DNA from 3 places in the Comamonas serinivorans genome. Region 3 is predicted to be linked to each of the others. Evidence: riboswitches for the same ligand, from Rfam matches in the RefSeq annotation. Region 3 holds a riboswitch; each other region holds the start of a gene.
What was found. Region 3 has a riboswitch for cobalamin ahead of CCO03_RS11300 (TonB-dependent receptor domain-containing protein). Riboswitches for the same ligand answer to the same signal wherever they lie in the genome.
Positions count from the first base shown of each region.

Region 1: it holds a riboswitch for cobalamin, as region 3 does, so the genes downstream of both, CCO03_RS19270 (TonB-dependent receptor) here and CCO03_RS11300 (TonB-dependent receptor domain-containing protein) in region 3, are expected to answer to the same signal.
Region 2: it holds a riboswitch for cobalamin, as region 3 does, so the genes downstream of both, CCO03_RS16045 (TonB-dependent receptor) here and CCO03_RS11300 (TonB-dependent receptor domain-containing protein) in region 3, are expected to answer to the same signal.

Region 1 is NZ_CP021455.1:4,497,597-4,507,144, forward strand. It holds gene CCO03_RS19255 (MarR family winged helix-turn-helix transcriptional regulator) at 1-48, opposite strand, end outside; gene recA (recombinase RecA) at 281-1,345, shown strand; gene recX (recombination regulator RecX) at 1,658-2,110, shown strand; cobalamin riboswitch at 2,558-2,834, shown strand; gene CCO03_RS19270 (TonB-dependent receptor) at 2,965-5,232, shown strand; gene CCO03_RS19275 (ABC transporter substrate-binding protein) at 5,334-6,335, shown strand; gene CCO03_RS19280 (FecCD family ABC transporter permease) at 6,332-7,411, shown strand; gene CCO03_RS19285 (ABC transporter ATP-binding protein) at 7,408-8,310, shown strand; gene CCO03_RS19290 (LLM class flavin-dependent oxidoreductase) at 8,300-9,319, shown strand; gene minE (cell division topological specificity factor MinE) at 9,459-9,548, opposite strand, start outside.
Region 2 is NZ_CP021455.1:3,758,386-3,767,933, forward strand. It holds gene CCO03_RS16030 (carbonic anhydrase) at 344-859, opposite strand; gene CCO03_RS16035 (VRR-NUC domain-containing protein) at 1,334-3,394, shown strand; gene CCO03_RS16040 (ATP-dependent DNA helicase) at 3,391-5,916, shown strand; cobalamin riboswitch at 6,144-6,399, shown strand; gene CCO03_RS16045 (TonB-dependent receptor) at 6,526-8,652, shown strand; gene CCO03_RS16050 (ABC transporter substrate-binding protein) at 8,812-9,548, shown strand, end outside.
Region 3 is NZ_CP021455.1:2,658,324-2,667,871, forward strand. It holds partial or broken gene CCO03_RS11285 (FecCD family ABC transporter permease) at 72-1,063, opposite strand; gene CCO03_RS11290 (ABC transporter substrate-binding protein) at 1,137-2,066, opposite strand; gene CCO03_RS11295 (bifunctional adenosylcobinamide kinase/adenosylcobinamide-phosphate guanylyltransferase) at 2,257-2,946, opposite strand; gene CCO03_RS11300 (TonB-dependent receptor domain-containing protein) at 2,950-4,863, opposite strand; cobalamin riboswitch at 4,943-5,212, opposite strand; gene CCO03_RS11305 (CaiB/BaiF CoA transferase family protein) at 5,407-6,621, opposite strand; gene CCO03_RS11310 (undecaprenyl-diphosphate phosphatase) at 6,780-7,604, opposite strand; gene CCO03_RS11315 (hypothetical protein) at 8,075-8,446, opposite strand; gene glnS (glutamine--tRNA ligase) at 8,667-9,548, shown strand, end outside.

The DNA.
Region 1 (9,548 bases), 1.8 Mb from region 3:
GTGCAAGTCCGCCCTGGGTTCGTCGCCCGCCGGCAAAGTGTGGGTCATGGCGTTCTTGTCCCGTGTGGCGGCCCCATGTAGGCCAGTCAAGCCTGAGCTCGCGCGCTTGCGTCCTGCCAGGGCGGTTTTGATCAGTCAGGAAAACTGACCATATTTTGACTTTACCGCATTTACTGGCTTGGGATACAGTGCTGGTCATTCATCCAGTCATTGGGTTGACGACGACCTTCAAGCCTGTCCTGGCCGGGCCCGTCAGCCCACCTTTTTCAGGAGCGCCACCATGAACGCCAAGACCACCCCCGTCGATTCCGACAAAGCCAAGGCCCTGCAAGCCGCCCTGGCCCAGATCGAAAAACAGTTCGGCAAGGGCTCGATCATGAAACTCGGCGAGGGCGAGGCCATCGCCGACATCCAGGTCGTGTCCACGGGCTCGCTGGGCCTGGACATTGCGCTGGGCGTGGGCGGCCTGCCCCGCGGCCGCGTGATCGAAATCTACGGCCCGGAGTCGTCGGGCAAAACCACGCTGACCTTGCAGGCGATCGCCGAGATGCAGAAGCTGGGTGGCACCTGCGCCTTCATCGACGCCGAGCACGCGCTGGACACCAGCTACGCGGAAAAGCTGGGCGTCAACCTGCAGGACATCCTCATCAGCCAGCCCGACACTGGCGAGCAGGCCCTTGAAATCGTCGATTCGCTGGTGCGCTCAGGCGCCGTCGACCTGGTGGTGATCGACTCGGTCGCGGCCCTGACCCCCCGAGCCGAAATCGAAGGCGACATGGGCGACCAGCTGCCGGGCCTGCAGGCCCGCCTGATGAGCCAGGCGCTGCGCAAGCTCACGGCCACGATCAAAAAGACCAACTGCATGGTCATCTTCATCAACCAGATCCGCATGAAGATCGGCGTGATGTTCGGCAGCCCCGAAACCACCACGGGCGGCAACGCGTTGAAGTTCTACGCCTCGGTGCGCCTGGACATCCGTCGCACCGGCACCATCAAGAAGGGCGACAACGCCATTGGCAACGAAACCCGTGTCAAGGTGGTCAAGAACAAGGTCTCGCCGCCCTTCAAGACCGCCGAGTTCGACATCCTGTTCGGCGAAGGCATCTCGCGCCACGGCGAAATCATCGACATGGGCGTGAACGCGCGCATCGTCGAAAAATCTGGCGCCTGGTACGCCTACAACGGCGAAAAAATCGGCCAGGGCCGCGACAACGCGCGCGAATTCCTGCGCGAGAACCCGGACCTGGCCATCGAGATCGAGAACAAGGTGCGCGAGTCCCTGGGCATCGCCCTGCTCCCCACCGATGGCGTGGCCGCCCCGGTGAGCAGCGACGACGAGGTGTGACCCTTGGGCGGCCGCGGCCGCTGGCGATGCGCGCTGCTCGGGCCACGGCTGGGCTGCGTCTGCCGCCCATGGCGGCGCGCGCTGCGTGGTGGCGATGGCGCGGCGCATCTCGCCTGGGGCCGGTGTCAGGCGACGCCCTGGCGAGGCCGGCCGGCCGCCCATCCGACGACGGCGCGGCCAGGCTGATGGCCCAACGCTCGACGGCTTCAGGCCTGATGCCCGTCACCCACCTGATCCCTCCCCACAGCGGCTGGTGCCGTTGGTCCCTCCGACCCACCATGCCCTGATCCAGGCCTTCCGTTCCACGCTCCGATGTCCCCTGCCGCCACGCCCCTCAGCCTCAAAGGCCGCGCCTTGCGCCTGCTCAGCCTGCGCGAGCACTCACGGGCTGAGCTGGCGCAGAAGCTGGCGCGCCACGTGCAAGAAGGTGACGACCTGCAGGCCGTGCTGGACTGGCTGGTGGCCCGGGATTTTCTGAGCGACCAACGGGCGGCCGAGGCACTGGTCCACCGCAAGGCGCCGCGCTACGGCAGTGCGCGCGTGCAGCAGCTCATGCGCCAGCAAGGCGTGCCCGCCGACCTGATCGCGGCCAGCATGGCCGAGCTGCAGGGCAGCGAGCTGGCGCGGGCGCGCGATGTCTGGCAGCGCAAGTTCGGCGAGCGGCCCGATTCGCCCCAGGCCCGCGCCAAGCAGATGCGCTTCATGGTCAGCCGAGGCTTCAGCCCGCAGCTGCTCGATCGCCTCTGGCGCGACGACGAGGCGTGATGCGGGCCTCCGCTGCGCATCTGGTGGCCGGCCACCTGCGGCAGCGTGACATCGCGGATGCATGCCATGGGGTATGAAGGCATTGCCGTTTTGCTGAAAACGGCGATGGATGGATACTGCATCAAGGTCGCGTGATTCAGCGGCACGCAGCGCCCGCGCGCTTGAAGCGGTTGCCCGTCACCGCCAGCGAGCCCAGCGACATCGTTCGACTCGCATTCAAACCACCGTCGGGCAGGACGTGCGCACCGGCCGTGTCCAGCGCACGGGGGTCGCGATGTGGCCGTCGCGGTGTGGCGGCCACGCCCTGCCGCCCTGCGCCAGCGCAGGCCCCCAAGGCCCAGGGCGAGTCGCGGCACAGGGCCGCAGGCCGCGCCGTGGTGGCTCGCGCCACGGCGCTTCCCCCATAATCTCGCGCTGCGAACACGCGGCCGCTGCAAGGCGACCCGCGGTTCGCGTCGATGAGAAGGTGCCTGAACGGGCTGGCCACACGGCCGCGCCCCGCAGGTTAAACGGGAAGCTGGTGCGCGACGGGAACACCTATCGCAAGGCCAGCGCTGCCCCCGCAACGGTAAGCGACACATCCGGTCCGCAGATCGCTGGCTCCGCCAGTCGATGGTCACTGCGCCCTCTGAGGCGTGGGAAGGCGCGGGACCTGGCTGCGCATGGCCCCTGGCCGATGCCAGCTGTCGCAAGCCCGGATACCGGCCTGCTCCCATCGCTTCGGATGCCGCGGGAAGGCGCATGTCCGGGCAGGCGGCAGGCCGGGTCTTGCCCTGCTCCAGACGGCGCGCGTGACCGCGGCGTGTGCCCTGATCCAACGCTTCGCGGGAGAGCGAAGCGCCTCTGGAACGACCATGCGGACCTGCTTCCCCTTCGACCTGCCCTGGCTGGCCAGCCACCCCGCGCGCCTTGCGCCTGCCCAGCCGCTGCCCCGTGCCCATCAGCCCCTGCGCCAGACCACCCGGCTCTGCGCCTTGGCCTGTGTCGCCTGGGCCTCTGCGGCCTGGGCCCAGGCCCCTGACGCCACCCCGCCCGCGAGCGACGCGCTGGAGCCCATGTTCGTGACGGCCACGGCACGGCCCGAGGAGCGGGCACGCATCGCGGCCACCACCCAGACCATCGCCCGCGAGGACATCGAGCGCTCGTCGGCCAAATCCCTCACCGACCTGCTGGCCGAGCACGCGGTGGGCTTCCTCAGCGAATGGACGGCGGCGCAGACCTCGCTGAACCTGCGCGGCGCCACCACCGATGGCCAGGGGCGCGACTACCGCGGCCAGGTGCTGGTGCTGCTCAATGGCCGCCGCGCCGGCACGGCCAACCTCTCCAAGCTCAGCCTGTCGGATGTGGAGCGCATCGAGATCGTGCGCGGGCCGGCGTCGGTGGTCTACGGCAGCCAGAACATGGGCGGCGTCATCAACATCATCCTGCGCAACGGCGCCAGTGGCGGCCGCAACCGCGTACAGGCCGTGGGAGGCGGATGGGGGCTGTGGCGCACCGAAGCCCAGCTCAGCGGCGCCACCGACCGCTGGGACTGGTACCTGGGCGCCAACGCCGGCGGCCGCGGCGACTACCAGTCGGGCAGCGGCGGTGGCAGCCTGCCCAACACCAGCTGGAAACGGCGCGGCGCCACGGGTGCCCTGGGCTGGCAGCTGAACAACCTGCACCGGCTGGCACTGCAGCTGCGCACCGACGGCATCTACAACGCCGGCTTCCGCGGCTCGGGCGCCAACGCCTACAGCCGCGACAACCGCGACAACCAGTCGGCCGACCTGACCTGGCACGGCGCCCTGCCCGGCGAGCGCGTCAGCTGGCTGGCCCACCTGTACAGCTTCCGCGATGTCGACGAGTTCAACTGGGCCTCGCCGGTCATCCGCTCCGGCACCAGCGCCGTGCCCGGCACGGCCAGCGACGACAACCGCCGCGTGCTCGAAGGCACGGGCCTGCGCCTGCAGCCGCGGATTCGCCTGAGCGCCAGCAACGACCTGCTGGTGGGGTTCGACTACGAGAAAAACCGCCTGCGCTCCGACCGCGTGCGCGTGGCCATGCCCGGTGGCCCCACCGGCCAGGTTGCGCCCTACGACAACAACCAGACCGAACACACCAAGGCGCTCTACTTCGAAGACGCGCAGACGCTGTGGAGCGACCGCGTCACGGTGCGCGCCGGCGTGCGCAAGACCTGGGGCGCGACGCGCTTCGACCAGACCCCCAACGTGCCGCTGGCCGTCACCACCACGCGCGACTACGACCAGCTCACCTGGTCCACCGGCGCCACCTGGAAGGTGGACGACGCCCTCAACCTGCGCGTGGGCGCGGCCACAGGCTTCCGGGCGCCCACGGCCAGCGAGCTGTCGGCCGACTTCACCGCCGTGGGCGGCGGGCGCATTTTCGGCAACCCCCAGCTCAAGCCCGAGTCCAGCCGCCAGTTCGAGGTCGGTGGCAGCTACCGCCAGCCGGGCTGGAAGGTCGATGCGGCGCTGTTCCAGAACACGATCGCGAACCGCATCACCACCGTCTCGCGCGGCGCCGCCACCAACACCTCGGACTACGCCAACAACGCCGCCGACATCGTCGCGCGCGGGCTGGAGCTGGGCGTCAGCGCCGACGTGGGCCAGTTGCTGGGCTCGCGCCTGGGCGGCCACACGCTGACGGTGTTCGGCAATGGCTACTACCACTTCACCATGAAGGACAAGGGCGCGGCGGCCACGGCCAACACCCGCCGCGTGCAGCGCATGCACCAGTACGAAGCGGCGGCCGGCCTGCGCCTGGCCCACGGCACCGACCGCCACGCGGGCGACTGGAGCATGCAGCTCACGGCCTTGCTGCGCGGGCCGATGTGGTACGACACCGAGGAAAACTTGCTGGTGCCCCAGGGCGAGCCCAGCAGCACCTGGATCCACCGCAAGGGCGCGTTCACGGTCTGGAACTTCCGCGGCGACTACCGCGTGAGCCCGCGCGTGAAGGTGTTCGCGGGGGTGAACAACCTGTTCAACCTCAACCGCCACCCCATCTTCATCGCGCGCGACGTGCAGCCCTGCATCGCCAACCCGGCGTTCCAGAACGGCGGCTGCGGCACCTCCATGCCCGGCCGCGAATGGCAGGTGGGCCTGCAGGCCGAGTTCTGATGGCCAGCGCGTGGGGCAGGCGGCCCAATCTCGGCACAACAAGAAGCAGTATCACGCCACTGCCGTTTCATATAAAACGGCAACAGCCCGATACCCCTTTCATGGTGCATTTGCCTGACCGCGCCGCGCGGATCCGCAGGCAGGCCAACCCACCCGGGGCCGTGCACCGGCGCACCCTGGTGTCGGCGCTGGCGGCGTGGGGCCTGGGCACGCAGGCGGCTGCCGCGCCTTCGCGCGCGTTCCAGCCCGTGTCCGCCGCGCCTGCTGCGCCTGGCCTGCTGCTGCGCGATGCCCTGGGGCGCGAGGTGCGCCTGCCCGCCCCGGCGCAACGCATCGTCACCATCTTTTCGTCGAACACCGAACTGGTCAGCGCGCTGGGGCTGGCCGGCCGCATCGTCGGCGTCGAGGACTACACCCGCTACCCGCCCGAGGTGCTGGGCCTGCCCAAGGTGGGCGGCCGGCTGGGCTTCTCGGTCGATGCCGTGGTGGCGCAGCGGCCCGACCTGGTCATCGTCACACCGGCCCGGCAGGCGGCGCATCAACTGGTCGCCCCCATGGAGCGCATCGGCGTGCCCATCGTGGTGTTGCTCAGCCGCAGCCTGGCCGAGGTCGTGGACAACCTGCGGCTGGTGGCCCGGGCCACCGGCGTGCCGGACCGCGGCCAGGCCCTGGCCGCCGCGCTCGAAGCGCGTTTGCAGCGGGTCGATGCCGCCACCGCCGGCGCACCGCGGCCGCGTGCCCTGCTGATCACCGGGCGCATGGGCAACGGCATGCTGCTGGTGGCTCGCCCCGACACCTACACCGGCGAAGCCGTGGTGCGCGCCGGCGCCCGGCACGCCTTGCCCGGCCTGGGCACGCTGGCCCAGGTGTCGCCCGAGGCCGCGCTGGCCGCCGACCCCGACCTGCTGCTGTTCGCCGGCACCCAGGCGGCGCTGGACGAGCTGCTGCGCCTGCCGGGCTGGCGCGATGCGCGCGCCGTGCGCCGGCAGCGGGCGCTCACGGTGTCGCGCGCCGAGTTCCTGATTCCCGGTCCGCGCACCATCACCGGCGTGGAAACGCTGGCGCGGCAGATCGCGGCGCTGCGCGCCGGGGGCCTGGCATGACCGTGCAGCCATCCGACCTGACGCCGCCCGTACCGGCCCCCGCATCTCCGCCGTTACCGGCACCCCGGCCCCGCAGCCACTGGCGCCGCTGGGCACTCACCGCCGGCGTGCTGGCGCTGTGCCTGCTGTTCGGCGCCTGTGCCGGCCACCAGTGGGCCTCGCCGGCCGAGCTGTGGCGGGCCATCACCGACGGCGACAGCCTGCGCAGCCGGCTGCTGTGGGAATGGCGGCTGCCGCGCGTGCTGGCTGCGGCCTGCGTGGGCGCGCTGCTGGGCTTGTCCGGCACGGTGTTCCAGGGCGTGTTCCGCAACCCTTTGGCCGAGCCCTACCTGCTGGGCGCCTCGGGCGGCGCGGCGCTGGGCGCAACCGTGGCGCTGCTGGTGCCGCTGGGCCTGCCCCAGGCCTGGTTGCTGCCGGTGCTGGCCTTTGGCGGCGCCTGGGGCGCCACCGTGCTGGTGCTGGGCGTGGCGCGCGTGGCCGGCGCCCTCGATGCCGCCGGCATGCTGCTGGCCGGTGTGGCCATGGCGGCCGTGCTGGGCGCGCTGCGCTCGTTCCTGATGCTGGCCCTGTCCGACGAAACCGTCAGCCTGCAGGTCGTCATGAGCTGGATGCTGGGCGGCATCCAGACGCCCAGCTGGGCCGGACTGGGCCTGCTGGCGCTGGTCACCGTGGCGGCACTGGGCCTGACGCAGGCCGTCGCGCGGGGGCTGGATTTGCTGGGTCTGGGCGACGCCACCGCGCAGGGCTTCGGGCTGGACGTGGCGCGCTTCGTGCCCCGCGCCGTGCTGGTGGGCTCGCTCGTGGTCGCCGCCGCGGTGGCCTATGGCGGGCTGGTGGCCTTCGTCGGCCTGGCCGCGCCCCACATGGCGCGCTGGTTCGTGGGCACACGCCACCGGGCCGTGCTGCCGGCCAGCGCCCTGGCTGGGGCCGTGGTGGTCACGCTGGCCGACGCGCTGGCGCGCAGCGTGCTGCCGCCGGCCGAGGTGCCGCTGGGGCTGATCACGGCCGTGGCCGGCGGCCCCTTCTTCATCGTGCTGCTGGCGCGGCGGCTGCGGGCGCACGGAGAACCGGCATGAGCGCGGCGCCCGATCACGCCCCCGTCCACGCGCACCGCCCTGCGCCCGCCGACGGCTGTGCGAGCGCGCTGCTGCAGGCCCAGCGCGTGACGCTCACGCGCGGCAACCGTCACCTGGTGCACGACGTCACGCTGGCCCTGCCCCGCTGTGGCGCGGTGGCGCTGGTGGGGGCCAACGGCGCCGGCAAATCCAGCCTGCTGAACCTGCTCGCGGGCCAGCTCGCGCCCAGCGCCGGCAGCGTGCAGTGGCAAGGCCAGCCGCTGGCCGCGCTCAGCGTGCGCGAACGCGCGCGCCGCGTGGGCTACATGCCGCAGCGCTTTGAGCCCTACTGGAACTTGACGCTGCGCGAGCTGATCGACATGCGGCTGGACGGCGCGGTGACGACCGACCGCGTGCTGGCCCACGCCGACCTGCAGCCCCTGGCCGACCGGCGCTGGGCCACGCTGTCGGGCGGCGAGCGCGCCCGCGGCCTGCTCGCCGCCGTGCTGGCCACCGACCCACCGGCGCTGCTGGCCGACGAGCCCGGCGCGGCGCTGGACGTGCAGCACCGCCTGGCCCTGGTGACGGCGCTGGCGGCACGCGGGCGCAGCCGGCTGGTGGTCGTGGTCATGCACGACCTGGACCTGGCCTTCGAGTGCTTCGACCGCGTGATCGTGCTGCAGCATGGCCGCATTGCGCTCGATGGCTCGCCCGCCGAGCTGCTGCACGCGCCCGCGCTCGATGCCGTGTTCGGCGTGCACTTCCAGCGCATCGCCGTGCCCCCGCAAACCCTGCTGCGCGCCCGCCCCGCGCCAACCAGCCCGGACCACCGGCCACAAGCCCCCATGTCCCGAGACCATCCTGCAGCCCCTGCCGCCAACACCCCGCCCACCCGTCACGGAGCCCCCGATGCGCATTGACCTGGCCGGCTGGACCCGCGAAGCCACCGTGGGCGATCCCCGCGCCTTCTTCGCCCTGTTCGAGCAGGCCGACCGGCTGGGCTTCGACGGCGTGTGGTTCAGCGAATTCCGGGTCGCCCCGTTTGTGGCCGGCCCCTACCCCTCGCCGCTGCTGCTGGCCGCCGGCCTGCTGGCGCGCACCGAGCGGCTGCGCGTGGGCACCGCGGTGCTGGTGCTGCCGCTGCACCACCCGCTGCTGCTGGCCGAGGACATCGCCCAGCTCGACCTGCAAAGTGGCGGCCGGCTGGACGTGGGCCTGGGCCGCGGCACCGAGCCCGAGGCCTTGCAGCGGCTGGAGATCGACCCGCAGTCCACGCGCGAGCGCTTCGAACACGGCACGCGCATCCTGCGCGAGGCCTTGCGCGGCGACGCGGTGGCCTCGAGCGCCGGCCCCTGGCAGTTCGAGGCGCAGCGCCTGGCCACGCCGCCGCTGCAGCGCCCGCATCCGCCGCTGTACATCGCTGGCTCCACGCCCGAATCGGTGGCTTTTGCCGTGGCGCACGAGATGCCGCTGCTGCTGAGCCTGGAGCCGCCCGAAACCCGGCAGCTGGCCCACCAGGAACACGCCGCCCAGGCGCAGGGCCTGGACGCACAGGCGCTGGCCGCCCTGCGCCAGCGGTCGTCGCTCGCCCGCTACGTCTGCATCGGCGCCAGCGCACAGGCGGTGCAGGCCCAGCTGGACGCGCTCTGGCCGCTGCTGCATGCGCGGCGCGTCTACTTCGCCGCCAAGCGCGGCGTGGCCGCCGCCGATGTGCCGCCCGTGGACGTGGCGCAGACCCTGGCACAGCAGTTCATCTGGGGCACGCCCGAGCAATGCCACGCCCAGATCTGCGCCCTGATGGCGGGCACCGGCATCGGCCAGCTGCGCTGCGTGTTCAACGCCAACGGCCTGTGGTCCAACGCCCACGCGCTGCAGGCGATGACGCTGTTCGCGCACGAGGTGCTGCCCGCGCTGTCGGGACGCGGCTGAGCCACCACCCGCGCCCGGCCATCACTCAGCGGCGCACCACGTCGTCTGAGCCTTTCCGCCTGTCAACAAGCAGTATGCCCTGGTTGCCGTTCAAACATGAACGGCGACCAGGGCATACTGCAACATCCACGCCAGAGAATCAGCGCGGTGCGTCGGGCAGCTCGATCTTGACTTCCAGCACCTCGAAATTGTCCTGGCGGTCCAGGTTGACCTGGATGTCGCGCGGATC
Region 2 (9,548 bases), 1.1 Mb from region 3:
ATGCCAGGGGACCGCTGACTTCAGCACTTCGGAGATCGTGCGAAAGCGCTCAGGGTTGGAAGCCAGACGACCAATGAGCGAGTCCGACTTGCTAGGCTCATCGCGGGGCTGGAATCGGCCGACCAGGGCAGCGACACCACGGACGTGCATGCGCGGCGCAACGTGGGGGAGGCCGACATTCACACCCCTGCGCGCGGGCCGGCATCCCGGGCGTTGCCGGTGCGCCGGAAGCCGACGCGTGGTGAGGCTGGCACGGCCCTGGGCCACGCCCGGGTGTCCGGCTTCGGGGCGGCTGCTCGCGGGCCACAGCCAGCCGACGCGGCAGCCGCGAGCGTCGCGGCGATCAGCCCACGACTTCGATGCTGCCGTCGAGCGACATCAGCAGTGTTTCGACCGCCAGGTGGCGGTGGCGCTCGCCGATGGCCTCGCGCAGCCGGCGCAGTTGCACGCCATGCGCGGCGGTCTCGCTGGCGCGGCTGCTGGCGTGCGCCTCGCCCACGATCATCCGGTAGGCCCCGCAGTCGCGGTGGTCGATCACGATGACGCGTTCGATCTGGTGCAGCTGAATCGCCAGGCCCAGGTGGTCCCAGAAGGTCTTGTTCCAGGCCGGAAACCGGTCCGTCACGGCCCCCAGCGAGGCCCCGGCCAGCACGATGTGGTCGTACTTCTCGCGCAGCCCGCGGGCGTGCATGTAGCGCTCGATGTCGTCCATCAGGCGGAAGTCCATGCAGCTGAGCAGCAGGGCCTCCGTCGTGGCGGCGTGCGCGCGGGGCATCAGCCCCAGGCTCACGGCGGGCGCCAGCGTGGTCCAGCGCAGGAGCGCGCGGCGGGAGAGCAGGTGCTGGCAACAGGCGTGCATGAAGGTCTCCGATCAAGGCGTGGCGTGGGACGAGGTTCTGGCGTGTGATTCATTTACATGAATTCACAATAAATACTTAGGTATTACATTTTCAATTGGGCCGCAGGCCGACTGAAAAAGCAATCGGCGACACCGGTTGGGCAGGGAAAGCCCGGGGTGATGCGGTCGGGGCCAGCTGGCAGGTGTTCAACGGCCTGTCTGGCCTGGGGTGCAGCGGCCCTGGGACCCTGGCCGGTGTGAGATCGCCGAAGCCGTGGACCGGCAGGCCACCACGGTGGATCGCCCGCGCTCCAGCTCGCCCATCCTGGTCGTTCGAGCCGGCCCACACGCTGAAAGCCGCGACGCCGGGTCGGATCAGCCTGCTGCGTCAGCCCGGGCTCCGAACCGGCCGACACCGCCGCCAGCGCGCCCACGCCAGACGGTGTACATTGACTGTATGCATTCACAGCTCTCATGGCGCGCTGGGGCCGATTCATGAGCTTGCCGCCGCCCCGCCCCGCCCCGACGACGCCGTTCACCCGGCCTCCGTCTCAGGCGCTCTATTACCTGCACCACTTCAGGCAGGCGCTGGCCTGGCTGGCCGACCGGTATGCGGACGTGCTGCAGCCCGACGAACACGGCTTCATCCAGCAGTTCCACACGCTGCCGGAGTCCGCGCAGGCCCTGCTGGTGCGCCTGGTGATGCGGCGCGGCCCCTGGTTCCGGGCCAGCCGGCTGGTCTATGCCGAAATCCCCGACCTGGGCGCCGCCGCCGCGCCGCTGCTGCGGCAGGGCTGGCTGTCGGCCGACGCCCCCATGCGGCTGGACGAGCTGTTCGCCCTGCACACCAAGGCCGAACTGCTGCCGCTGCTGGGCACCGTGAGCGGCGCGGCACGGCTGCGAAAAGCCGAGCTGCTGCAGGCCTGGCAAGCGCAGGCCGGCGTGGCCGCCGACCACACGCAGACCTACGCCGACTGGCACCCGCAGGCCACCGAGCCGGTCTGGCGCCTGATGACGGACGCGCTGTGCGAGCGCCTGCGCCTGATGTTCTTCGGCAACCTGCACCAGGACTGGTCGGCCTTTGTGCTGGCCGACCTGGGCATTTTTCGCCACGAAACCGTGGCCTTCGACGCCGCCTCGCGCGCCTTCCAGTCGCCCGCCGACGTGGACCGCTACCTGACCATGGCCGCGTGTCGGCAAGACCTGGCCGATGGCGCCGACCCCGATGCCGTGCTGCAGCGCCTGGCCACCTGTGGCAGCGACAACGTGTGGCTGGAACGCCGGCGCGCCAAGGCCTTGTGGCAAGTCGGCCAGGCCTGCGAACGGCGCCAGGACTGGCCGCTCGCGCTCCGCGCCTACGCGCAAAGCAGCCACCCGGGCGCCCGCCACCGCCGCATGCGCGTGCACGAACGCCTGGGCGAGTTCAACGCGGCGCTGGCCCTGGCCTCGGCCGCGCAGGCCGCGCCCGAAGACGAAGCCGAACGCCAGCGCGTGGCCCGCATGCTGCCGCGCCTGCAGCGCCAGCTGGGGCTGCCGGTAAGCCGCGCGGCGGACCGGGCCCGCTTGCCTGCGCCGACGCGTCAGCGCGGCAGCGCCACGTCCGGCCCACCGCCCGCGTCAGCGGCGCCCGAGCAGCCAGCCGACGGGTGCACAGGTGGGCCCGACCTGCCGCCCCGCATCGCGCTGTGCCTGCCCCGCCCGGCCACGCCTCAGGCTGTGGAGGTGGTGGTCTGCCGGCACTGGCACCGCGACGAGGCGCCGGTGCACTACGTCGAGAACACGCTGTTCAATGCGCTGTTTGGCCTGCTGTGCTGGCCGGCGATTTTTGCGCCGGTGCCGGGTGCGTTCTTCCACCCGTTCCAAGCCGGCCCGGCCGACCTGAGCGCCGCCGACTTCGCGACCCGCCGCGCGTCCGAATTCGCGCGCTGCCTGGCGGCCCTGGACGACGGTTCACACGCCGCGCTGATCCGCGCACGCCATGCCGCCAAGCAGGGCCTGCAGTCGCCGTTCGTGCACTGGGGCGCGGTGACCGACGACCTGCTGGCGCTGGCGCTGCACTGCATCCCCGCGGCGCACCTGAAGGTGGTGTTCACGCGCTTGCTGCAAGACGTCACGGTCAACCGCTCCGGCTTTCCGGACCTGGTGCGCTTCTGGCCCGCCGAGCGCCGCTACGCCCTGGTCGAGGTCAAGGGCCCGGGCGACAAGCTGCAGGACAACCAACTGCGCTGGCTGCGCCATTTCGAGGCCCATGGCCTGCCCGTGCAGGTCTGCCACGTGTGTTGGGAAGACGACGCCGACCGCGACCCCGCCGAAGCCGCCCCTCAGGTGACCCAGGCTGCGCCGCGCGGCCGGGATGAGGCCGGGAACGAGCACCTCAATGCCGCCTGGGCCGACGCGCCCTGGCCCTTGTCGTCAAGGGCACCAGCGCTGCCGCCATCGCCGCTGCCGCCCACGCCAGGCGTTGCGGCTTCGGCGCCCCCCAGCCCTGCAACACGCCGGGCCCGCATCGCCACGGCCGTCACCACACCCGCAGCCCGGCGCGAGGCCCTGCCATGAACCCGGCGACCGTGGCCGTGCGCGCGCTGTGCGAGTTCGCCGCGCGATCGGGCGACCTCGACCTGCGCTTCACGCCCGCGCCCTCGGCGCTGGAGGGCATGGCCGGCCACGCGCGGGTGCGCTCGCGCCGCGCGCCCGGCTACGAAACCGAGGTCACCCTGTCCGGTCTGTACCAGGACGCGCTGCAGGTGCGGGGCCGCGCCGACGGCTTCGACCCCGAGGCGGGGCAGCTGGAAGAGATCAAGACCTACCGCGGCCAGCTGGACGGCGTACGTGACCACCACCGCGCCCTGCATCAGGCCCAGGCCCGCACCTATGGCCACCTGCTCTGCCAGGCGCGAGGGCTGACGCGGCTGCGTGTGGCGCTGGTCTACGTCAACGTCGACACCGATGCAAAAACGGTGCTCACCGAAGACTGCACCGCCGCCGAGCTGCAGGCGCACTTCGACCAGCTGTGCCAGCGCTACCTGAGCTGGGCCCGCGCCGAGGCCGCGCACCGGCTGGGCCGCGACGCCGCCATGGCCGGTCTGGCCTTTCCGCACGGCGACTTCCGCAGCGGGCAACGCGAGCTGTCCGTGGCGGTGTATCGCGCTGCGCGCCAGGGTGCACAAACGGGCAACGGGGCATGCCTCATGGCCCAGGCGCCCACCGGCATCGGCAAGACGCTGGGCACGGTGTTCCCCATGCTCAAGGCCATGGCGCATCAAGGGCTGGACAAGCTGTTCTTCCTGACCGCCAAAGGCACGGGCCAGGGCGTGGCGCTGCGCGCGCTGGCCCAGCTGCAACCACCGCCCTGGACGAACGAGCCCGCGCCGTCGCCCGCCTGTGCCACCGTGTCGTCCGATGCGGCATCCGCCACACCATCCGATGCCGCGCCCGATGCCGCGCCGGACGCAGCGGCCTGCCCCGCTGACGACCCACCCCTCGCGCCCGCTGCGCCCCGCCTGCGCGTGCTCGCCCTGCTGGCGCGTGACAAGGCCTGCGAGCACCCCGACAAGGCCTGCCATGGCGAGTCGTGCCCGCTGGCGCGGGGCTTTTTCGACCGGCTGCCGGCCGCACGCGCCGCCGCGCCGGCCCTGGCCGACTGGCACCCGGCCAGCGTGCGCACCCTGGCCCTGGCGCACGGCATCTGCCCCTATTACTTGGCCCAGGAGCTGGTGCGCTGGAGCGACGTCGTCGTCGGCGACTACAACCACTACTACGACAGCAGCGCCCTGCTGCACGCGCTCACGCGCGAGCAAGGCTGGCGGGTCGGCGTGCTGGTGGACGAGGCGCACAACCTGGTCGACCGCGCGCGCCGCATGTACAGCGCCGAGCTGTCGCCCTTCACGCTGGCCGCCGCCCGCCAGCAGGCCACCGGCCCGGTGCGGACGGCGCTGGACCGCCTGCGGCGCTGCTGCACGGCCCTGGCCAGCACGCAGACCGCCGACTACGCCGTGCTGGACGCCGTGCCGCCCACGCTGCTGACGGCGCTGCAGCGCGTCACCCAGGCCGTTGGCCAGGCCCAGGATGCAGGCCTTCAGGCGCTGGGCGAGGACCTGCTGGCCCTGCATTTCGAGGCCCTGCAGCTGCTGCAGCTTGCCGAGCAGTTCGGCCCCCACGCGCTGTTCGACATCGCCCGCCTGCCCGCGCGCGCTACCGATCGGCCGCACGCCCGCGCCAGCGCCGTGCTCGGCATCCGCAACGTCATCCCCGCGCCGCACCTGGCGCCCCGGCACGCCAGCGCGCAAGCCACGGTGCTGTTCTCGGGCACGCTGAACCCGCCGGCCTTCTACCGCGACCTGCTGGGCCTGCCGCCGACCACGGCGCAGGTCGACATCGACACGCCCTTCGCGGCCGACCAGCTGCAGGTGCACGTGGTGCGCGAGGTCTCGACGCGCTGGGCCGATCGCGCGCAATCGCTCACCCCCATCGCCGACCTCGTGGCGCAGCAGCACGCCCGTGCACCGGGCAACTACCTGTGCTTTTTCAGCAGCTTCGACTACCTGCAGCGCGTGGCCGAACGCCTGCGCGAGCGCCACCCCGCGCTGCCGCTGTGCCTGCAGACCCCGGCCATGGACGCAGCCGGCCGCGAGGCCTTCCTGGCCGGCTTCACCGAGACCAGCCGCGTCGTCGGCCTGGTGGTGCTGGGCGGCGTGTTTGCCGAAGGGGTGGACCTGCCCGGCCGCCGGCTCATCGGGGCCTTCGTGGCCACGCTGGGCTTGCCGCAGCTGGGGCCCGTCAACGACGCGATGCGGCGCGTGCTGGCCCAGCGCTTCGGCGCACGCCAGGGCGACGACTACACCTACCTCTACCCCGGCCTGCGCAAGGTGGTGCAGGCGGCGGGCCGCGTGATCCGCAGCGAGGACGACCGCGGCACCATCCACCTCATCGACGACCGCTACGGCCGGCCCCACGTGCAAGCCCTGCTGCCGCGCTGGTGGCGGCTGCAGGCGGCTTCTGCGGCTACCGCGCCGGTGTCCGGGTCGGCGCCGGCCCCCTCGCCCTCAGCGAGCCACGCTGAGGCGGCGCGCCACGCGTGAACGCCCGGTGCGGCGGGGCGCCGGCCCGCACGCCGGCGAACGGCGAACGGCGAACGGCGACGCATCCTTCATGGTCTTCATGGCGACTTGAAGGCAGTACAGTCCTGCTACCGATATTTAACAAAAGGCCATGGGTGCATACCTATCCTGGTTGTCACCGGGCACGCCATTTTCGCGTCGCGTGCGCGGCCTCGTCCCGCGCCGCGTGGGCTACACTCCGCCGCGCTGATTTCAGCCCATGCACAGGTGCTCGCTTCGCGAGTGAAACGGGAACAAGGTCGGGTCAACCCCGCAAGCCTTGGCTGCCCCCGCAACGGTAGACAGACAGCACGCCCCGCGCTTCGCCCTCTGGCGAAGCGCAACCACTGAGTTCAGTCTGGCCACGGTCTCCACGTGGCCCAGACGCTTGGGAAGGTGGGTGTGCACCTCGACCTCAGGGTCGATGCTGTGAGCCCGGAGACCGGCCTGTTCGTGGTTCGCCATGCGCTCCTTCGGGGGCGCATGACCTCATGACTGTCTGCGGGGTGTGGACGGCGTCTGAGCCTGTGGCCACTCAGCGCCGCACGCTCTGGCTTGCCGTGTCACATCAGGTGGAATGAGACCTTTGACATGACCCAAGCCACTCCGGCCGCTCGCGCCGTTCGTCCCGTGTTGCGCCCAGCCCATGCGCTGCGCCCAAGCCCTCTGCTCGCATCCTGGATGCTGTGCTGCCCCCTGCTCGCCACCGCGCAGGACACGCTGCCCAGTGTGCAGGTGACGGCCGACGCCGTGCCCTCGGCGCTGCAGACGCCTGCCACCTCGGGCACCCACTTGCCCGTGACAACGCAAGACCTGCCCGCCAGCCTCAGCGCCATCACCGCCCGGCAGGCCGAAGAACGCGCCGACTTCGGCGTGGCCGATGCCGTCACGCGCACCGTGGGCCTGACCAGCACCGCCTCGCCCGGCAACGGCGGCATGGCGTTTTCCAGCCGCGGCTTCAGCGGCGTCAACTCGGTGGGCGTGGCCGAGGACGGGCTGAGCCTGCCCGTGGCCGCCGGCACCATCACCTACCCCAATGCCGCCTGGGGCTACGAGCGTTTCGAGGTCTTGCGCGGCCCCGGCTCGCTGATGTTTGGCAGCGGCACGATGGGCGCCACGGTCAACGCCATCCGCAAGACCCCCAGCGCAGACCGGCAGACCGAGATGCTGCTGGGCGGCGGCCAGCATGGCACCGCCCGCGCCGGCCTGGGCACCACCGGTGCGCTGGCACCTGGCCTGAGCTACCGCATCGACGCCTATGGCGAGCGCACCGATGGCGAGCGCCCACTGGGCCGCAGCACCAACGCCAAGCTCATGAACGCCCTGCGCTGGCAGGCCAGCGACACGCTGCGCTTTGACCTCACGGCCGACTTCAGCGACACCCAGCCCGAGCGCTACTTCGGCACGCCCACCGTGGATGGGCGCGTGGCCCGCGCGCTGCGCCACCAGAACTACAACGTGCGCGACAGCGACATCCGCTACCTGGACCGCCGCGTCAAGTTCAAGGGCGAGTGGCAGGTCCGTCCCGGCCTCACGCTCCGGAACGAGAGCTACCACTTCAGCTCGGACCGCCACTGGAAAAACATCGAGGCCTACGGCTACAACCCGGCCCAGCAGACGGTGGCGCGCTCCGACTACCTGGAGATCGGCCACGACCTGACGCAGAGCGGCAACCGGCTGGCCTTGTTGGCCGAAGCGGGCCAACACAAGCTCGCCGCGGGCTGGGACCTGTCGCGCTCGCGTTTCAAGGCCTTGAACAGCTCGCCCTACACGGGCTCATCGGTGGTCGATGCCCTGAACCCGCAGCATGGCGTGTGGGACAGCCCCGATCCCTACGCGCTCAAGCTCTCCAACGCCATCCGCCAGAACGCCCTCTACCTGGAAGACGCCTGGCAGCTCCACGACCAGTGGCTGCTCATGGCCGGCCTGCGCCGCGACTGGTACGACTTCGACCGCCGCGACGTGGTGTCGCAGGCCACGCTGGCCAAGAAGCTGGCCGGCACCTCGTGGCGCCTGGGCCTGACGCACACGCTGAACGACCGCACCAACGTGTACGCCCAGGTCAGCACCGGCCACGACCCCGTGACCAGCCTGTTGTCGCTGGCCGCGTCGCAAAGCGGCTTCACGCTGAGCCGTGGCCGCCAGGTCGAGCTGGGCATCAAGCAGCAGCTGCCCGACCCGCGTGGTGAGTGGGCGCTGGCCGTGTACGACATCCGCAAGGACGACATCATCACGCGCGATCCGCTGCAACCCACGGTGTCCATCCAGGGCGGCAGCCAGTCCTCGCGCGGCATCGAACTGTCGGGCGCGCTGCAGGCCAGTCGGGCCTGGCGCTTCGAGGGCAACCTGGGCTGGGTCGACGCCCAGTTCGACGAGCTGCGGGAAGGCGCCACCGGCATCGACCGCTCGGGCAACCGCCCGGCCAACGTGCCGCGCGTCACCGCCAACGTGTGGGCGCACTACACCGTGGGCGACTGGCGCGCCTCGCTGGGCCTGCGCCACGTGGGCAAGCGCTACAGCAGCAACGCCAACACCACCTACCTGCCGTCGTACGTGGTGGCCGATGCCGTGGTCAGCTGGCGCATGAACCGCCAGGTCAGCTTCAACCTGGTCGGGCGCAACCTGGCGAATCGCCTGTACGCCCAGTCGTCGTACGGCAGCCAGTGGCTGCTGGGCCGCGGCCGCCAAGTCGAGCTCAACGCGCAACTGCGCTTCTGAGGCATGCGCGTCACCGCCCTTGCCCTCCTCCTGGCGCTGGCACTCGGCGCGTGTGGCCCGCGCAGCGCGCCAGCGCCAGCTCACCCAAACGCAGTACCTGGCGTCACCGTCAATGTGTGCGGCGTACCCACCGCATACCCCAAGGAGCCCAAGCGTGCCGTGACCTACGACGTGGGCATCACCGAGATGTTCCTGTTCCTGGGGCTGGCCGACCGGCTGGTGGGCTACGCCGGCATCCCCGATGGCAAGGAGATTGCGCCCGAGTTCGCGCCGGCGCTGGCGCGCCTGCCCAAGCTGTCCACCCAGGGCATGAACCTCGAAACGCTGGTGAACGCCGGCACCGACTTCGTCTTTGGCGGCTGGAGCTACGGCTTTCGCCAAGGTGGGGTGACGCCCGAGCTGCTGGCCCGCCACGGCATCGCGTCGTACGTGCTGACCGAGTCCTGCATCCACGTGGCCGCACGCAGCGAGGTGCGGCTGGAAGACGCCTTCGACGACATGCGCCACATCGGCGCCATCTTCCGCTCCTCGGCACAGGCCGACCAGCAGGTGGCCGTGCTGGCACAAGGCCTGGCGACCCTGCGCCGCGAGATGGCCGGCGTCACGCACCGGCCGCGCGTCTTCGTGTACGACAGCGGCGACAAGCTGCCCACCACCTCGGGCCGCTACGGCATGCCCCGCGCCATGCTGCACGAGGCCGGCGCCGACAACCTGTTCGACGACATCGCCAGCAACTGGCCCCAGGGCAACTGGGAGGACGTGGTGACGCGCGACCCCGAGTGGATCGTCATCGTGGATTACGGCCACCCCAGCGCCGAGGGCAAGCGGCACTTCCTGATGCGCAAGCCCGAGCTGGCGGGGGTCAGCGCCATCCGCCACCAGCGCTTTTTCGTCAT
Region 3 (9,548 bases):
ATGGTTCAGGCTGCCGAATCGTTGTACGCAGGTAACAAACGTGATTTGACGTGTTGCAACGCCGCCAATCGTCACCGTAAGGCCCTGCCCCGGTGCATCAGCCACAGCAGGTAGCCGCCGCCCAGCATGGCGGTCAACACCCCGACGGGCAATTCCTGCGGCGCGACCAGGCCACGCGCCAGCAGGTCGGCCCCGGCGAGCAGCAGTCCGCCCAGCAAGGCCGACAGCCACAGCAAGCCGGCGTGCCGCACCCGCACCAGGCTGCGCACCAGGTGCGGCGCCGCCAGGCCCACGAAGCTGATCAAGCCCGATTGCGCCACGGCCGCCCCGGTGGCCAGGGCCAGCACGGCCACCAGCCCCATGCGCATCCAGGCCAGGCGCAGGCCCAGCGTGCGGGCCGTGTCCTCGCCCAGCGCCAAGGCATCCAGGGCGCGTGACAGCCCCCAGCCGCACACCGCGCACGGCACCAGGGCACCCAGCAGCACCCCGCAGGCGCTCCAGCCCACGAACGCCGTGCTGCCCAGCAGGAACGACTGCATGGCCGGCAGGATGTCCGGCCGCGCGATGAGCACCAGCGAGGCCAGCGCCGTCAACACCACGCCCACGATGACCCCGGCCAGCAGCAGCCGCAGGCCTTGCTGCACCCCTTTGGCCAGGGTCAGCGTGATGAGCACGGCCAGGGTCGCGCCCACAAAGGCCGCGCCCGTGAGCCCCAGCGCACGATGAGGGCCGTGGCGTACGGCGTGCCGCCGAAGGCGGCCATGGCCACGGCCACCCCCAGGTTGGCGCCCGCCGCGCTGCCCAGCAGGTAGGGGTCGGCCAGGGGGTTGCGGAACAGGCCTTGCGCCACCGCGCCCGCCAGGCCCAGCAAGGCGCCGGCCAGCCACGCCCCCAGGGTGCGCGGCAGGCGGATGTCCCACACGATCTGGGCCGCGACCGGGTCGCGCCACAGCGCGGCCGGGCCTTGCCAGCCCGTGCTGCCCACGGCCAGGCCGCCGGCCAGCACGATCAGGCTCAGCACCACGGCCAGCAGGCCGACCCAGGCCGCGCGTCGCTGATTCATGCCATGACCCCAGGCAGTATCAGCCCATCGCCGTTTCTTTCCAAACGGCAATGTATGCATACTCCATGATCCCTCATGGCGCATGTCCCGTCGTGCGCGCCACGCGGCGGTTCACGCAATCGGCCACGATGGCGGCCGCCTCGCCCAGGCGCGGCCCCGGCCGCACCAGCACATCGGCCTGGGCCCGCGTGAACAGGCACACCCGCCCCTCGCGCACGGCCGGCATCTCGTTCCAGCCCGGGTAGCGAAAGCTCACGCGTTCGGGCACGGCGGCGTCGGGCAGGTCGGCCCGCTCGCTGCTCATGATGAACTGCGGCCTGGCGCGCACCACGTACTCGGGGTTCAGGCGCGGGAACGGCCCGAGCTCGGCCGGCAGCGCGTTCACCAGGCCCAGCGCCGACAGCACCTCGCCGATGAACGACTGCGGCCCCGCGCCGTACGGGCCCGCACTGGCTTCGAAGAACACCGTCATGCCTTTGGAAGCCGCCGGCATGCGCGCAACGGCCTCGCGCAGCTGGCGCTCGGCCTGAGCCCACACCGCATCGGCGCGCGCCGCTGGCAGGCCCAGCAGCTGCGCCAGCGTGCCCAGCACGCGCCGCGCATCGGCCATGCCCCCCTTGGGTTCGATGGTCAGCACCGGAATGCCCAGCGCCTGCAGGCGCTCGACCCCGCGCGAGGCGGCGCTGGCCAGCACGATGTCGGGCCGCTGCGCCACGATGGACTCCACATTGGGATCGACCCCGCCACCCACCTGCGGCAGCCGCGTCACGCCCGCGGGCCAGTTGGAATAGCGGTCCACGCCCACCAGCCGGTCGCAGGCCCCGAGCGCGCAGACCGACTCGGTCAACGACGGCAACAGGCTCACGATGCGCTGCGGCGGCCGCTTGAGCTGCACCAGGCGGCCGTGGTCATCGCGGATCTGAATCGCGCGCGGTGTGGTCAACGTGGCCTGCGGCCCGGCGGGCGCCGCCGCGGCCGGCATCGACGCCGTCAAGAGGGCCACCAGCAGCCCGGCGCACCCGGCAGCGCCAAGCGCCACGCGTGCAAGCGTCGCGAACGACCGACGGGGACGCGCGGCCCATGCGCAACCCGGGTCGATGGCATGCGGAGTATCGCGCCCTTGCCGTTTGTTTGTCATCGCCGAGTTCACCATACTGCCTTCACCTCTTTGCACCGAAGCCGCCACAACAGCCTCAAGCCTCGCCCTTGGCCATCAGCGGCAGGCCCGCCACCATCAGGCACACGCGCTCGCACCGGGCCGCCACCTGCTGGTTCAGGCGCCCCAGCGCATCCACGTAGGCGCGCACCTCGGCACCCATGGGCACCACGCCCAGGCCGATTTCGTTGCTGACCAGCACGACCGGGCCGGCGCAAGCGGCCAGGGCCTGCAGCAGCTCGGCACTGCGGTCAACCAGGGCCTGCACCTGCAAGCCCGTCGCCTGATCCTGCACCGATGCGGCCACGGCTTCTCCCCCGGCAGCGGCATCGGCAGCCTGGGCGCTGGCTTCACCACCTGGCCCACCGGGCGGGGCGAACAGGACATTGCTCAGCCACAGCGTCAGGCAGTCGACCACGAGCAGGTGCTGCGGGTCATGCCAGGCCGGGCTGCGGCGGATGGCGCCGGCCAGGTCGAGCGGCGCCTCGATGCAGGCCATGCGCGGCAGCGCCTGCGCGCGGTCGGCGCGGTGCCGCGCAATGCGGTCGTGCATCTCGGCGTCGTGCGCCTGGGCGGTGGCGATGAAGCTGGCGCCATGCGCTGCGTCCTGCAGCCAGCGCGCGGCCAAGTGCTCGGCCCGGCGCGACTTGCCGCTGCGCTGGCCGCCCAGCACCAGCTCGCGCGCCACCACGCGCAAGGCCTGGGGGTTCGGGTCTGCGGCCCCCATGGCTCAGAAGCCCGGCGTCCAGCGCAGCTCGGCGTAGGCGGTGCGCCCGGCCTGGGCATAGCCGCGGGCCAGCTGGTACTGGCGGTCGGCCAGGTTGTCCACCCGCAGCAGCAACTGCCAGTCGGGGGCCAACCTGGTGCTGGCGTACAGGTTCAGCACCCCGAAGCCGCCCAGCCGGCTGGTGTTGGCGGCGTTGTCGTAGCGGTGCGAGGTGGCCTGGAACTCGCCCCCCAGCGTCCAGCCGCCCAGCTGCGTGTCGGCCCCCAGCTTGAGCAACTGCTTGGCGCGGCGTGCCAGCAGCTTGCCGGTGTCGCGGCTGTGCGGGTCCTGCAGGTCGATGGAGCCGCTCAGGTTGACGCTGCCCAGCCGGTGGCGGGCCGCCAGCGTCAGGCCCTCGTAGACCGCGCGGCCGCCGTTTTCGTAGCAACCGAAGGCATCGGCGCAGGGTCCGGCCGCGCCGAACGCGATCAGGTTGCGCACGCGGTTCTGGTACAGGGTGGCTTCGACGCTGCTGCCGCCATCGGCCCAGCGCAGGCCCAGCTCGACGTTGCGGCTCTTTTCGGGTTGCAGGTCAGGCGCGCCATACTGGCTGAAGCGGTGGTACAGCGTCGGCACCCTGAAAGCAGTACCAGCCGCTGCCGTCACACGCCAATTCGGTGCAAACTGATACCCCCATGCAAATTGACCCGTGGTGGCGCCCCCGAATTCGCTGTCGCGGTCGTGGCGCAGGTTCAGCTGCAGCGTGTGGGCGCCGCCCTGCCAGCCCCAGCCCAGGGCCAGCGCGTTCTGGTGCCGGCTGGTGTCGATGGGGTCGTTGACCAGCGCATCGCCGCGGTGTTCCAGCGTCAGGCTCAGCCGGTGCGCGCCCAGGCGCAGCGTGTTCTGAAACAGCGCGTCGCGCAGCGTGGTCTTGGTGGCGTAGGGGTCGGGCGACGTGCGGTAGCGCGTGGTCGACTGGCTGACCGACAGGCGCGAGTCGTAGACCTCGCTCCACCGCGCCGCCCAGGCCAGGCTGGCCGTGGTCAGCTGGTTGACGCCGTGCTCGTCGATGCCCTGGGTGCCAAAGCCGTCGTACTGGGCGTCCATCTTGCTGTGGCTGAAGGCGGCTTCGAGCCGGTGCGCACCATTGACCTGCCAGCCCAGGCGGGCGTTGGCCGCGGTGTTGCGGTAGCCGTCCTTGTCGGGGTTGTAGGCGGCGTCGGGCCGGGCATTGAAGCCCGAGCTGGTGGCGCGCGACGCGCCCAGCGCGTAGTCCACCGCCCCGGCCTGGCCGCTGATGCCGGCCTCGGCCCGGCGCGTGCCCTGGCTGCCCAGGCCCACGGCCACGTTGGCCTTGGGCGCGCCGTCACCCTGGCGGGTGTAGATGAGGATGACGCCGGCCACGGCGTCCGAACCGTACACGGCCGCCGCGGGCCCGCGCAGGATTTCGATGCGCTCGATCTGGGCCAGCGAAATCGCCTCCCAGGGCGCGCCACCGGTCGATTGCGAATCCACGCGCACGCCGTTGACGTAGACGGCGGTGAAGCGCGTTTCGGCACCGCGGATGTAGATGCTGCTGGTGGTGCCGGGGCCGCCGTTGCGCACCAGCTCCATGCCGGGTTGGCGCGCCAGCAAATCGGCGATGTTGACCGCGCCGCTGCGCTGCACGGCCTGGTCGTCGAGCACGGTGACATCGGCCAGCACCTGCGCGGCCGGCTGCGGCGTGCGCGTGGCCGAGATGACCACATCGGGCAGGCTGGCGGCAGCGGCCGCCAGCGTGCCGGCGTCCGACCGCTGCGCGGACACGGTGCCGGGATTGGACACATCGGCCGCCTGGGCCTGAGACTGGGCCTGAGCGCCAGGCGCGAACGACGCACACAGGGCCGCAACGGCCAGGGGCAGGCAAGCCTGCGACGAGAAGGGAGAATGGGACATCATGGGGAAACAGCCTGCAAGGCGCCAGCATCCCCGCCAGCGCGCACCGCAACACGACGCACGCCTGCCCTGTCTGGCAGAACGCACCTCGACCGCGTTGGCTGATATCCGGGCTGACGCGTTCATGCCCGCACGTCGCCTTCCCAGGTGCTTGTTCAAGGCATCCCAGTGGCTGAAACCGTCGTCATGAGGTGCGGGCCGTGATCCGCATTCAGCCGATCCACAGCGCGTCTTACCGTTGCGGGGGCAGCGCAGGTTCGGCAACCGTGCCCGGGTGGGGGGTCCCTCCTGCTTCCCATTGAACTGCGGCGTGTGAACCACGCCTGCGAGCACCAACGTGGGCGCGATTGTACGGGCGCCCCTGGTCGCGCCCTGCAGCACAGGCGTCAGGGGACTGAGCCATCGCCCATCACGCCAGGCTGGACCATGTCGAGGTACGCGTGGCGCGGCGCATGGGTCCGCCGGGAAGCCCTGGCCTTGCGGGCTTGCGCCGGCCATCCGCCTGCGCGGCGACCGTGGTGGACGGGCCCGTCAGGCCGGTTGCCGTCAGCCCAGGGCGCCGGCGGCGCGCAGCTTGGCGATTTCGTCGGCGTTGAAGCCGTAGTCGGCCAGCACGTCGTCGGTGTGCTGCCCCAGCGTGGGCGCGGGCCCGGCAGGCCGTTTGGCCACGCCTTCCAGGTGGAACGGCGAGCCGATGGTTTCCTCGTCACCCAGCGGGACGATGGCCCCGGCGATGCGCATCTGCTCGTCGTCGTGCATGTCCTCGACCACGCCGATCACGCCATAGGTGATGCCTGCGGCATCGAGGCGCCGGCGCCATTCCTTCAGGTCGTGCTGGATGAACACCTCGTCCAGGATGGGGATCAGCGCCAGGTGATTCTGGCGGCGCAGCTCCGGCGTCGCAAAGCGCGGGTCCTGGGCCAGGTCGGTGCGCTCCATGGCCTTGAGCAGCGGGGCGGACTGGGCCTCGTTGAGCACGGCCAGGTTGATCCAGCGGCCGTCCTTGGTGCGGTAGCTGTTGCCAAAAGCATTCACGGTGTGCGTGCGCGGCGGGCGGTACTCGACCGGCACCTGGAACAACGCAGCCTGCGCCATCCAGGCGTTGGACCACACGCCGCAGGCCAGCAGCGAGGTGTCGACGTGGCTGCCCTCGCCCGTCATCGCGCGGCGGTACAGGGCCGTGACGATGGCCGCATACAGCGTCATGCCGCTGGGCATGTCGCCCATGCCGGGCAGCGACCGGATGGGCTGGCTTTCCTCGCTGGCGCGCATCAGGTCCATCAGGCCGGTGCGGGCCCAGTAGACGGTGGAGTCGAAGCCGGTCTTGTCGGCCTCGGGGCCGGTCTCGCCGTAGGCGGTGAACGAGGCGTAGATGAGCTTGGGGTTGAGGTGCTTGAGGTCTTCGTAGGTGATGCCGAGCTTGCGGCGCACCGGCAATGGCTGGTTGGTGACGAAGACATCGGCCTGCTCGACCAGGCGGTGCAAGGCGGCCAGCGCCTCGGGCGTCTTGAGGTTGAGGGCGAGGCTGCGCTTGTTGCGCGACATCAGCTCCCAGGGGTAGTTGCGGTCGGACTCGGGCATGCCCGGCGCGCGGTACAGCTCACGGAACGAATCACCCGTGTGCGGCTCGATCTTGATGACATCGGCACCGAAATCGCCCAGCACGGTGGTGGCCACGGGCGCCGCGATGAAACTGGCGCAATCGAGCACGCGAAGGCCTGCGAAAGGCAAAGCGGAGGGGGACGCTTGCACAGTGGACATGGTCGGTTCGTTTCCTTGGGTCAAAGCCGGCAATGTGACCCCAAACCGACCCGGACTGTGTGATCTGGGCGACAAAGCCTGCTGCCATCATGGAGAACATTACATGGCAGTATGCTGCACTTTCCGTTGTTCAAAGAACGGAAATTGCCCCATACTACTCACTCACTCCAGACGATCCAACCCATGTAATGGGTCAACAGGATGAGCAGGCCAAAGCCGATGCGGTACCAGGCAAACGGCACGAAGGAGTTGCTGGAGATGAAGCGCAGCAGCCAGCGCACGCACAGCCAGGCGCTCAAGAACGCGAACACCAGGCCCACCAGAAACATGGGCAGGTCTGCCCAGGACAGCACGTCGCGCGCCTTGTAGAGGCTGTAGACGCCGGCGCCGATCAGGGTGGGAATCGCGAGGAAGAACGAGAAATCCGTGGCCGCCTTGCGCGACAGCCCCAGCAGCATGCCGCCGATGATGGTGGCGCCCGAGCGGCTGGTGCCGGGCACCATGGCCATGCACTGCACCAGGCCGACCTTCACCGCGTCCAGCCAGCGCATGTCGTCCACGCTGGCGACCCGGGTCTGCGACTGGGGCCGACGCTCGGCCCACAGGATGACAAAGCCGCCGATGATGAAGGTCGTGGCCACCACCAGCGGCGTGAACAGGTTCTCCTTGATGGCCTTGCCGAACAGCAGGCCCAGCACCACGGCGGGCAGGAAGGCCAGCAGCACGTTGACCGCGAAACGCTGCGAGTCACGGCTGCGGGGCAAGGTCACCACGGTGTGGCGGATGCGCTGCCAGTAGACGAGGATGACGGCCAGGATGGCGCCGGTCTGGATCGCGATCTCGAACACCTTCTCGCGCTCGCCATGGAAATCCAGCAAGGCCCCGGCCAGGATCAGGTGGCCGGTGGAGGAAATGGGCAGAAACTCGGTCAGGCCCTCCACGATCCCCATGATCGCGGCCTTGATCAACAACAAAACGTCCACGTCGTCCTTCCTGGTCAGTGCCAGCAGCAAAAGGCGCAAATCTTAGCCAGAAGGCGAAAGCCCCCGGCCACGTCCGCCTGGCTTTGGCGTCCGGTTGGGCATGGCCGCGGCCGCACTCGTGGCGCACGCCCGGCGTGCGGGCGGACCACCGCGCATGGTGCGCGCGGTTTGGGCACAGCAAGCCCGGGCGCCCCCCGAGGCACCACCCTTGTGCTCTGCCCAGCCGGCTTTCGAGCGAATGTTGAACGGCGGCCACTGCATCACGATGGCGGCGTTTCGCGCCGGCCTGTGCATACGGACGAGGTGTCCGCGCCGGTCCACCTGCGTCGCCCGTTGCGTCCGTGCCTGCGAGGTAAGCCGCGACCCGAATGGCACGGAGTCGTTCCTTTCCGCGCGGTTGCCTCACCTTGGCGGGCAACAAAAAGCCGCCCCAAGGGCGGCTTCAGAGACAGACCCGCGCAGGCCTCGTGTCAGCGGTGGCCGTGACCCCGGCCCCGGTGGTGGCCATGACCGTGGCCATGGCCGCGCCAGTGGCGGTCATCGCGGTAATACCGACCGCCGTAGTAGTAGCGCGGGGGCGGCGGTGCGTAATAGACGGGGCGCGGCGGCGCGTAGTACACGGGCGGCGGCGGGGCCACGTACACCGGAGCCGGCGCCACGTACACCGGCGCGTTGCCAAACCCCACGCTGACGCCGGGTGCGCCCACGCCCACGTTCCAGTACACGTCGCGCGCCTGCGCCTGGCCGGCCACGCCCAGGGCGGCAGCCACGGCCACACCGGCCATGACCGCCCAGCGCTTCACGCGGCTGGATCGGGGGATCGATTGCGTCAAGTCATTCATCACTTGGCTCCTTGTCCTGCCGAGCGTGCACGGCACGCTCCAAAAAAATGAATGGCGCGGTGGCCCGCCTGTGGCGCGGCACCCGCCTGAGACCCTAACGCGGACGCGGGCTCGGGCGTTGTCACCATAAGCGTTTCCGGCGTTGCCAGATGTAAGCCATCGGGATTCACCCGGGCCATGAAGGCCTGGGTGAAAACCCGAGCCAACTACAATTTGCGACATGAACACGCCGCATCCGAGTGCCCCTGCCTCCCCTGAGGCCGATACCCCCGCCAAGCCCAGCCATTTCCTGCGCCAGGTCATCGAGGCCGACGAGGCCGCCAACACCTACGGCCAGCGCAGCTGGGGCGGCAGCCCGGGCGATGCGGCCCACCACCGGGCCGGCATCGTCGACCCGGCCAAGGTGCGCATGCGCTTTCCACCCGAGCCCAATGGCTACCTGCACCTGGGCCATGCCAAGAGCATCTGGCTGAACTTCTCGCTCGCGCACGACCACGGCGGCGTCTGCCACCTGCGGTTTGACGACACCAACCCCGAGAAGGAAGAGCAGGAGTACGTGGACGCCATCCGCGAAGCCCTGCGCTGGCTGCGCTACGACACCGAATTCGCCGACGGCCTGGCGCCCGAGAGCGCTGCCTGCATGGCCCCGCGTGAGCAGGCCCACGAGTACTTCGCCAGCAACTATTTCGACTTCATGTACCGCGCGGCCGAGTACCTGATCGAGGCCGGCCTGGCCTATGTGGACGAGCAGACACCCGAGCAGATGAGCGCCAACCGCGGCGACTTCGGCACACCGGGCAAAAACAGCCCTTTCCGCAGCCGCACGCCGGCCGAAAACCTGGCGCGCTTTCGCGAGATGCGCGATGGCCAACTGCCCGATGGCGCTGCCGTGTTGCGCGCCAAGATCGACATGGCCAGCCCCAACATCAACCTGCGTGACCCGGCGCTCTACCGCATCCGCCATGCCACGCACCACAACACGGGCGACCGCTGGTGCATCTACCCCATGTACACCTATGCGCACCCCATCGAGGATGCGCTGGAGCAGATCACCCACTCGATCTGCACGCTCGAGTTCGAAGACCAGCGCCCGTTCTACGAC